Regions from separate parts of the Streptomyces sp. NPDC086989 genome, predicted to be linked through region 3. Evidence: predicted binding sites of a transcription regulator. Region 3 holds the regulator's gene; each other region holds the start of a gene.

Region 1 (3,273 bases), on a different contig from region 3:
GTGACCGGGCGCAGCGCGTGCCCCGTCACCCACCAGGCCAGGGCCGCCGCGAAGCCGATCAGCGGGGGCGCCCCGGCCAGCAGGCCGAGCGCGATGGCCCGGGTCGCGTCGTCGACGTCGCCGAGCACGGTGACGGCGTACACCTCGTGCGCTCCCGGCGCCCCGACCACCACCACCGCGCGCCGTTCCGCGCCGGGGTGCGCGGGAGGGAGGACCGCCGAACGGGAGTCCTCCCCGGCGTCGCCGGGCGCGGGCGGCCGCAGACCGCCGAGGTCGGGGGCGTCCCCGAGGTCGCCGGTGGAGGCGACGGTCCGGCCCTGCGCGTCCCGTACGAGGACCAGGTCCACCCCGCTCTCCGGCGCGGGCAGCCGGCCGCCGGGCGGCAGGGCGCGGTTGTCGAGCTGGGCGGCGACCTTGCGGGCGGCGAGCTCGGTGCGGTTGGTGGTGTTGTCGAGGAGGTTGGCCCGCAGCAGGGTGTAAAGCCACAGGCCGCCGCCGGCCAGGACGGCGGCCATCGCGAGCGCGGCGGCGACGGCCGCACGGCGCCGGAGCGGGCTAGCCACCGTCCTGGGCCATCCGGTAGCCGATGCCGTGGACGGTGAGGATCGAGCGGCGGCCGAAGGGGGCGTCGATCTTCTTGCGCAGCGAGGAGACGTACACCTCGACGATGTTCGGGTCGATGGCGTGCGGGGTGTCCCAGACCTGGTCCAGGATGTCCTGCTTGGCGACGGCCCGGCCGGGCTGCTCCATCAGGCAGGCGAGTACCCCCAGCTCGCGGGCGGTGAGCTCGATGTCGTGGGTGCCGCGACGGCAGCGGCGGGCGGCGGGGTCCAGGAGGAGGTCGCCGGCCTGGAGTGCCCCGGGGTCCTTGGCGGTGGCGGCCGCGCGGCGGGCGAGGGCGCGCAGGCGGGCGGCCAGGACGACGAACGAGAACGGCTTGGTGAGGTAGTCGTCGGCGCCGGAGTCGAGGCCCTCGGCCTCGTCGTACTCGCCGTCCTTGGCGGTCAGCATGAGCACGGGCGTCGGGTCGCCGTCGGCGCGCATGCGGGCGCAGATCTCGTAGCCGCTGAGGCCGGGCAGCATCAGGTCGAGGAGGACGGCGTCGTACGAACCGGTGCGGACGAGCTCCAGGCCGCGGTGGCCGTCGTGGGCGACGTCGACCCAGTGGCCGTCGGCGCAGAGGCCGCGCCGCAGGGAATCGGCGAGGCCCTCTTCGTCTTCGACCACGAGAATGCGCACCCCACCAACTGTCACACACCCCTGATCCCGGCCCGGGCGGAGTGGTGGGGGACGCTGCCGGGGCCCGGAACACGGCAACCCGAGCGGAGCGTGTTGGCACTCCGCTTGACCGAGTGCTAATCGCCGGAATAGTCTCGCACCTGGCACTCGCCACCGGTGAGTGCCAACACAGCGACGGGCAGGTCCGGCACCCGCGACGACGGATCCACCTGGTCGCCACCTCAGACAGTTAGCCCCGTGAGATCTCCGAAGGGGGAGGTCGGATCGTGACGACCACCAGCTCCAAGGTTGCCATCAAGCCGCTCGAGGACCGCATCGTGGTCCAGCCGCTCGACGCCGAGCAGACCACGGCTTCCGGCCTGGTCATCCCGGACACCGCGAAGGAGAAGCCCCAGGAGGGCGTCGTCCTCGCCGTGGGCCCGGGCCGCTTCGAGGACGGCCAGCGTCTTCCGCTGGACGTCAGCGTCGGCGACATCGTGCTGTACAGCAAGTACGGCGGCACCGAAGTGAAGTACAGCGGCGAGGAGTACCTCGTCCTCTCGGCTCGCGACGTTCTCGCGATCATCGAGAAGTAATTCACCGAAGCATTGCTTTGAGCTGCGCCCCTGGTCACCCCGCTGATTGCCGGGCGGCAAGGGGCGCAGTTCGTTAACCCGAGTTTTCGAGAGGGCTGAACCGCTCCCATGGCGAAGATCCTGAAGTTCGACGAGGACGCCCGTCGCGCCCTCGAGCGCGGCGTCAACAAGCTTGCCGACACGGTCAAGGTGACGATCGGCCCCAAGGGCCGCAACGTCGTCATCGACAAGAAGTTCGGCGCCCCCACCATCACCAACGACGGTGTCACCATCGCCCGCGAGGTCGAGCTGGACGACCCGTACGAGAACCTGGGCGCGCAGCTCGTGAAGGAGGTGGCGACCAAGACCAACGACATCGCGGGTGACGGCACCACCACCGCCACCGTGCTGGCTCAGGCGCTGGTCCGCGAGGGTCTGCGCAACGTCGCCGCGGGTGCTTCCCCGGCCGCCCTGAAGAAGGGCATCGACGCCGCGGTCAAGGCCGTGTCCGAGGAGCTCCTCGCGACCGCCCGCCCGATCGAGGACAAGTCCGACATCGCCGCCGTGGCCGCGCTCTCCGCGCAGGACCAGCAGGTCGGCGAGCTCATCGCCGAGGCGATGGACAAGGTCGGCAAGGACGGTGTCATCACCGTCGAGGAGTCCAACACCTTCGGCCTGGAGCTGGAGTTCACCGAGGGCATGGCCTTCGACAAGGGCTACCTCTCGCCGTACATGGTCACCGACCAGGAGCGTATGGAGGCCGTCCTCGACGACCCGTACATCCTGATCAACCAGGGCAAGATCTCCTCCATCCAGGACCTGCTGCCCCTGCTGGAGAAGGTCATCCAGGCCGGCGGCTCCCGCCCGCTGCTGATCATCGCCGAGGACGTCGAGGGCGAGGCGCTCTCCACCCTCGTCGTCAACAAGATCCGCGGCACCTTCAACGCGGTGGCCGTCAAGGCCCCCGGCTTCGGTGACCGCCGCAAGGCGATGCTCCAGGACATGGCCACCCTCACCGGTGCCACCGTCATCGCCGAGGAGGTCGGCCTCAAGCTCGACCAGGCCGGTCTGGACGTACTCGGTTCCGCGCGCCGCGTGACCATCTCCAAGGACGACACCACGATCGTCGACGGTGCCGGCAGCTCCGACGAGGTCCTCGGCCGCGTCAACCAGATCAAGGCCGAGATCGAGTCCACGGACTCGGACTGGGACCGCGAGAAGCTGCAGGAGCGCCTGGCGAAGCTCGCCGGCGGCGTCTGCGTCATCAAGGTCGGCGCCGCCACCGAGGTGGAGCTCAAGGAGAAGAAGCACCGCCTCGAGGACGCCATCTCGGCGACCCGCGCCGCGGTCGAGGAGGGCATCGTCTCCGGCGGTGGCTCCGCGCTCGTCCACGCCGTGAAGGTGCTCGAGGGCAACCTGGGCCTGTCCGGCGACGAGGGCACGGGTGTCGCGGTCGTCCGCCGCGCCGCCGTCGAGCCGC
Region 2 (3,273 bases), 350 kb from region 3:
CTCCAAGACCCTGGCGTACGAGATCTGCGAGCAGCTCGGCTGGCAGCTGCCCGACCAGATCGTGATCCCGATCGCGTCCGGCTCGCAGCTGACGAAGATCGACAAGGGTCTGCAGGAGCTGATCAAGCTCGGTCTCGTCGAGGACAAGCCGTACAAGATCTTCGGCGCCCAGGCCGAGGGCTGCTCCCCGGTGTCCACCGCCTTCAAGGCCGGCCACGACGTGGTCCGCCCGCAGAAGCCGAACACCATCGCCAAGTCGCTGGCCATCGGCAACCCGGCCGACGGCCCGTACGTCCTGGACATCGCCCGCCGCACCGGCGGCTACGTCGAGGACGTCACCGACGAGCAGGTCGTCGAGGCCATCAAGACCCTGGCGCAGACCGAGGGCATCTTCGCCGAGACCGCGGGCGGCGTGACCGTCGGCGTGACCAGGAAGCTCATCGAGAACGGGCAGCTCGACCCGGCGCTGACCACGGTCGTCCTCAACACCGGTGACGGCCTCAAGACCCTGGAGGCGGTGGCCGCGGACAGCGGGCAGACCGCCACCATCCGCCCGAGCCTGGACGCGTTCCGCGCCGCCGGCCTGGCCTGACCATCCCCCTCGCCCTACCGGAAAGGCAGTAGCGCCATGAGCGTCAACGTCCGCATCCCCACCATCCTGCGCACCTACACCGGCGGCCGGGCCGAGGTCACGGCCGAGGGCGCGACCCTCTCCGAGGTCATCGCGTCCCTGGAGGCGAGCCACCCGGGCATCGCAGCGCGCGTCCTGGACGACCAGGGCAAGCTGCGCCGTTTCGTGAACGTCTACGTCAATGACGACGACGTGCGCTTCGAGGGCGGTCTGGACGCGGTGACGCCGGACGGCGCGGGTGTGTCGATCATTCCCGCCGTCGCCGGCGGCTGCTGACGCAAGAACCTGAATTACCCCCTCCGGTAAAAGCGGAGGGGGTAATTCTGCTTGGTTGGGCGCGGTAGAGTTGGGGAAGTCCCCTCCGCTGGACTTGCCCGCCGCATATGAGCGGGTCGCGTGAGGGTTGACATTGAGTCAATGTGCGCGTGCGGTATGGGGCTTTGGCGAGATATGCCGGGTCCGAGTTGCCCGGGAATATGCCAACTTTTCACTCTATTTCAATGTATCCCCATGTCCAGATTTCTCGTCGGATTGACCTGTTGCAGACAGCAGCGGTGCAGATACATTCAGCCCCGGTCGAGGCGTTCCGGCGCAAGTTCTGACCCGGGACCGCGAAGTGCGGTCCCGCGCAAGGGCCAGTAATAGGGGAGTTAGGCATGGCTCAGGGCACCGTCAAGTGGTTCAACGCGGAGAAGGGCTACGGCTTCATCGCGGTCGACGGTGGTGCGGATGTGTTCGTCCACTACAGCGCCATCCAGATGGACGGGTACCGCACCCTTGAAGAGGGTCAGCGGGTCGAGTTCGAGATCTCGCAGGGCCAGAAGGGTCCGCAGGCGGACATGGTCAAGCTCGCCGTCTAGTCCCGGCGCGATCGACCACCGACGCATACACACGAGGGCCCGCATCCTTGAGGAGGGATGTGGGCCCTCGTGGCGTGTCCGCTGCCGGGCGCGGGTGAACCGTCCCCGCTGCCCGAAGCCGCTTGCACTCGGAGGGGTCGAGTGCTAATCATTGGCGTTAGCACTCTCGTGCTGAGAGTGCTACTACACAGGACCGGGTCGGTGAGGCCCGCAGGGTCCGGCGGGAAGGAACCGCCGGGCACGCAGGCCGTCCGTCGCGGGCGCGGGCGCGGTCCGGAGCAATCCAACCCTCCCCTCGCGCCGTCGGTGCAAGGGGAACCCCAGTCCTGGAGGACCACTTCAGATGGCCAAGATCATTGCGTTCGACGAGGAGGCCCGGCGCGGTCTCGAGCGCGGGATGAACCAGCTCGCCGACGCCGTCAAGGTCACCCTTGGCCCCAAGGGTCGCAACGTCGTCCTTGAGAAGAAGTGGGGCGCCCCCACGATCACCAACGATGGTGTCTCCATCGCCAAGGAGATCGAGCTCGAGGACCCGTACGAGAAGATCGGCGCCGAGCTGGTCAAGGAAGTCGCCAAGAAGACGGACGACGTCGCGGGCGACGGTACGACCACCGCCACCGTGCTCGCCCAGGCGCTCGTCCGCGAGGGCCTGCGCAACGTGGCTGCCGGCGCCAACCCGATGGCCCTCAAGCGCGGCATCGAGAAGGCCGTCGAGGCCGTCTCCGGCGCCCTGCTGGAGCAGGCGAAGGATGTCGAGACCAAGGAGCAGATCGCTTCCACGGCCTCCATCTCCGCCGCTGACACCCAGATCGGCGAGCTCATCGCCGAGGCGATGGACAAGGTCGGCAAGGAAGGCGTCATCACCGTCGAGGAGTCCCAGACCTTCGGTCTGGAGCTGGAGCTCACCGAGGGCATGCGCTTCGACAAGGGCTACATCTCGGCGTACTTCGCCACCGACATGGAGCGTATGGAGGCGTCCCTGGACGACCCGTACATCCTCATCGTCAACTCCAAGATCGGCAACGTGAAGGACCTCCTTCCGCTGCTCGAGAAGGTCATGCAGTCCGGCAAGCCGCTGCTGATCATCGCCGAGGACGTCGAGGGCGAGGCCCTGTCGACCCTGGTCGTCAACAAGATCCGCGGCACCTTCAAGTCCGTCGCCGTCAAGGCTCCGGGCTTCGGCGACCGCCGCAAGGCCATGCTCGGTGACATCGCCATCCTCACGGGCGGCACGGTCATCTCCGAGGAGGTCGGCCTCAAGCTGGAGAACGCGGGCCTCGACCTGCTCGGCCGCGCCCGCAAGGTCGTCATCTCCAAGGACGAGACCACGATCGTCGACGGTGCCGGTGACAGCGACCAGGTCCAGGGTCGCGTCAACCAGATCCGCGCCGAGATCGAGAACTCCGACTCGGACTACGACCGCGAGAAGCTCCAGGAGCGCCTCGCGAAGCTGGCCGGCGGCGTGGCCGTCATCAAGGCCGGCGCCGCGACCGAGGTGGAGCTCAAGGAGCGCAAGCACCGCATCGAGGACGCCGTCCGCAACGCGAAGGCCGCCGTCGAGGAGGGCATCGTCGCCGGTGGTGGCGTGGCCCTGCTCCAGGCCTCCGCGGTCTTCGAGAAGCTCGACCTCTCGGGTGACGAGGCGACCGGCGCCAACGCCGTGAAGCTCGCCCTGGAGGCCCCGCTCAAGCAGATCGCCGTCAACGGTGGTCTCGAGGGTGGCGTCGTCGTGGAGAAGGTCCGCAACCTGACCGTCGGCTGGGGCCTGAACGCCGCGACCGG
Region 3 (3,273 bases):
CCGTCGGCGGTCTTGTAGCCGCCGGCCAGGAAGCCCAGCCCGCCCGCTTCGCACACGGCGGCGGCGAGCGGTGGGCACGAGGCACCGCCCGCCATGGGAGCCTGCACGATCGGGTGGGGGGAGAGACCGTTCGGTGCGGAGGACATGGACTGCATCGTGCCACGTCCCGCGCACCGGGCCGAACCGCGGCATTCGCCTGGCATAGTCCGCTTCACCGGGGGCGTCCGGATCAATGCGCCGAGCCCGGCCCGGGGCAACCCCGGACCGGGCTCGTACGTGTGCCTACGGGCCGGTCAGCGGCCGTTGAAGGCGTCCTTCAGGCGGCTGAACAGGCCCTGCTGACCCGGCGCGAACTGGCCCATGGGCCGCTCCTCGCCGCGCAGCTTGGCGAGCTGGCGCAGCAGCTCCTCCTGCTGGGCGTCCAGCTTGGTCGGGGTGGTGACCTCGACGTGGACGATCAGGTCACCGCGGCCGCCGCCGCGCAGGTGCGTGACGCCGCGCCCGTGCAGCGGGATGGCCTGGCCCGACCCGGTGCCGGGCCGGATGTCGATCTCCTCCATGCCGTCCAGCGTCTCCAGCGGGCATTTGGTGCCCAGGGCCGCGGCCGTCATGGGGATGGTCACCGTGCAGTGCAGGTCGTCCCCGCGCCGCTGGAAGGTCGGGTGCGACAGCTCGTGGATCTCCACGTACAAGTCACCGGCGGGGCCGCCGCCGGGGCCGACCTCGCCCTCGCCCGCGAGCTGGATCCGGGTGCCGTTCTCGACACCGGCCGGGATCTTGACCGTGAGGCTGCGGCGGGAGCGGACCCGGCCGTCGCCCGCGCACTCGGGGCACGGGGTCGGGACCACGGTGCCGAAGCCCTGGCACTGGGGGCAGGGGCGCGAGGTCATGACCTGGCCCAGGAAGGACCGGGTGACCTGCGACACCTCACCGCGACCACGGCACATGTCACACGTCTGCGCCGAGGTGCCGGGGGCGGCGCCCTCTCCGGAGCAGGTGGTGCACACCACGGCCGTGTCGACCTGGATGTCCTTGGTCGTGCCGAAGGCGGCCTCGTCCAGTTCCAGGTCGAGGCGGATCATGGCGTCCTGGCCGCGGCGGGTCCGCGAGCGCGGGCCGCGCTGCGACGCCTGGCCGAAGAAGGCGTCCATGATGTCGGAGAAGTTGCCGAAGCCGCCCGCCCCGAATCCGCCCGCGCCGCCACCGCCGCCGGAGGACGACAGCGGGTCGCCTCCGAGGTCGTAGACCTGCTTCTTCTGCGGGTCCGAGAGCACTTCGTACGCCGCGTTGATCTCCTTGAAGCGCTCCTGCGTCTTCGGGTCCGGATTCACGTCCGGGTGGAGTTCACGCGCGAGGCGGCGGAAGGCCTTCTTGATCTCGTCCTGCGATGCGTCGCGGCGCACGCCGAGAACGGCGTAGTAGTCCGTGGCCACTTACGACTCCGCCAGGATCTGTCCGACGTAACGTGCCACTGCGCGTACCGCTCCCATCGTTCCGGGGTAGTCCATGCGGGTCGGTCCGACCACGCCGAGTTTGGCGACGGTTTCGCCGCCCGAACCGTAGCCGACGGAGACGACGGACGTGGAGTTCAGTCCCTCGTAGGCATTCTCATGCCCGATCCGTACGGCCATCCCCGACTCGTTGGCCTCGCCCAGCAGCTTGAGGAGCACGACCTGCTCCTCCAGCGCTTCGAGCACCGGCCTGATCGTCAGGGGAAAATCATGTCCGAAGCGCGTGAGATTGGCGGTTCCGCCGATCATCAGCCGCTCCTCGGCCTCCTCGACCAGCGTCTCCAGCAGCGTGGAGAGCACCGTCGACACCGTGCCCCGGTCCTCCGGCTCGAAGGACTCCGGCAGGTCCTGCACGAGCTGCGGCACGTCGGTGAACCGGCGTCCGACGACCCGGCTGTTGAGCCGCGCCCGCAGATCCGCGAGCGAGGTCTCGCCGAACGGCGTCTGACAGTCGACGAGCCGCTGCTCGACCCGGCCCGTGTCGGTGATCAGCACGAGCATGAGCCGGGCCGGGGCCAGCGACAGCAGTTCGACGTGCCGGACCGTGGACCGGGTCAGGCTCGGGTACTGGACGACGGCTACCTGCCGGGTGAGCTGCGCGAGCAGCCGCACCGTGCGCCCGACGACGTCGTCGAGGTCGACGGCGCCGTCGAGGAAGTTCTGGATGGCCCGGCGTTCGGGCGTCGACAGGGGTTTGACCCCCGCCAGCCTGTCGACGAACAGCCGGTAACCCTTGTCCGTGGGGATCCGGCCGGCGCTGGTGTGGGGCTGGGCGATGTAGCCCTCCTCCTCCAGCACGGCCATGTCGTTGCGCACGGTGGCGGGCGAGACGCCGAGCCGGTGCCGCTCGGTGAGCGCCTTGGAGCCGACGGGCTCCTCCGTCCCGACGTAGTCCTGGACGATGGCGCGCAGCACCTCGAGTCTGCGTTCGCTGAGCATCGCGCACACCTCCAGCTGTCGTTCGGCGCTCGCCGTGGTCGGTTTCATCTGCTTCGTTGGCACTCAGGACGTTCGAGTGCCAGAGATCCCCCGGCCAGTGTACGGCCGGGTGGTCAGCCCCTGGCAAGGGCGGCCCGCCACGGTAGCGTCGCGCCATGGACGTGCAATGGGAAGAGACGGGCTGGGAGCGGCTGACCGGGCGGACCGGACGGCGCCGGCTTCCGGTGTGGGACTGCACGGTGGGACTGGTGGTGGGCGACGAATCGGTCCTCCTCATCGATCCCGGTTCATGCGTCCGGGAGGGTGCGCAGCTGCGGGCGGAGGCGGAGCGGCTGACCGGCCGGCGCGTGACGCATATCGCATTCACGCACGGGCATTTCGATCACGTACTGGGCGTGGCCGCGTTCTCCGGGGCCGAGGTGTTCGGCGCGGTCGGGCTCGACGCGGAGCTGTCGGCCGGCCGCGAGGAGCTGCGCGCGGGCGCCGTGCAGCAGGGGCTGGCGGAGGCGGAGGCCGCCGAGGCGGTGGACCTGCTGGTGGTTCCCCGGCACCACGTGTCGGGCGAATGGACGCTGGAGCTGGGCGGGGTGCAGGTCCTGCTGGCGAACGTCGGGCCCGGGCACACCCGGTACGACCTGGCGGTGTGCGTCCCCGGGGAGCGCGAGGTGGTGTTCTGCGGGGACCTCGTGGAGGAGTCGGGCGAACCGCAGGCGGGCAGCGACGCGGTGCCGGCGCAGTGGCCGGCGGCCCTGGACCGGCTGCTGTCGCTCGGCGGCGACGACGCGCTGTACGTGCCGGGTCACGGAGCGGTGGTCTCCGCGGA

The links. The regulator HrcA, encoded in region 3, represses chaperone genes, less so after heat shock. The targets are predictions, from matches to a motif close to TTNGCACTCNGNNNNNCNGAGTGCNAA.
Region 1: a site for HrcA is predicted at 1,333-1,359, ahead of groES (co-chaperone GroES). Genes of this name have one in related genera too.
Region 2: a site for HrcA is predicted at 1,613-1,639, ahead of groL (chaperonin GroEL). Genes of this name have one in related genera too.

Annotation. Positions count from the first base shown of each region.
Region 1 is NZ_JBIVAL010000006.1:235,139-238,411, forward strand. It holds gene ACIPK4_RS16680 (sensor histidine kinase) at 1-563, opposite strand, end outside; gene ACIPK4_RS16685 (response regulator transcription factor) at 556-1,239, opposite strand; gene groES (co-chaperone GroES) at 1,506-1,814, shown strand; gene groL (chaperonin GroEL) at 1,923-3,273, shown strand, end outside.
Region 2 is NZ_JBIVAL010000001.1:106,153-109,425, forward strand. It holds gene thrC (threonine synthase) at 1-592, shown strand, start outside; gene ACIPK4_RS00560 (MoaD/ThiS family protein) at 629-907, shown strand; gene ACIPK4_RS00565 (cold-shock protein) at 1,288-1,491, shown strand; gene groL (chaperonin GroEL) at 1,835-3,273, shown strand, end outside.
Region 3 is NZ_JBIVAL010000001.1:456,828-460,100, forward strand. It holds gene ACIPK4_RS02240 (nitronate monooxygenase) at 1-146, opposite strand, end outside; gene dnaJ (molecular chaperone DnaJ) at 294-1,433, opposite strand; gene hrcA (heat-inducible transcriptional repressor HrcA) at 1,434-2,450, opposite strand; gene ACIPK4_RS02255 (MBL fold metallo-hydrolase) at 2,606-3,273, shown strand, end outside.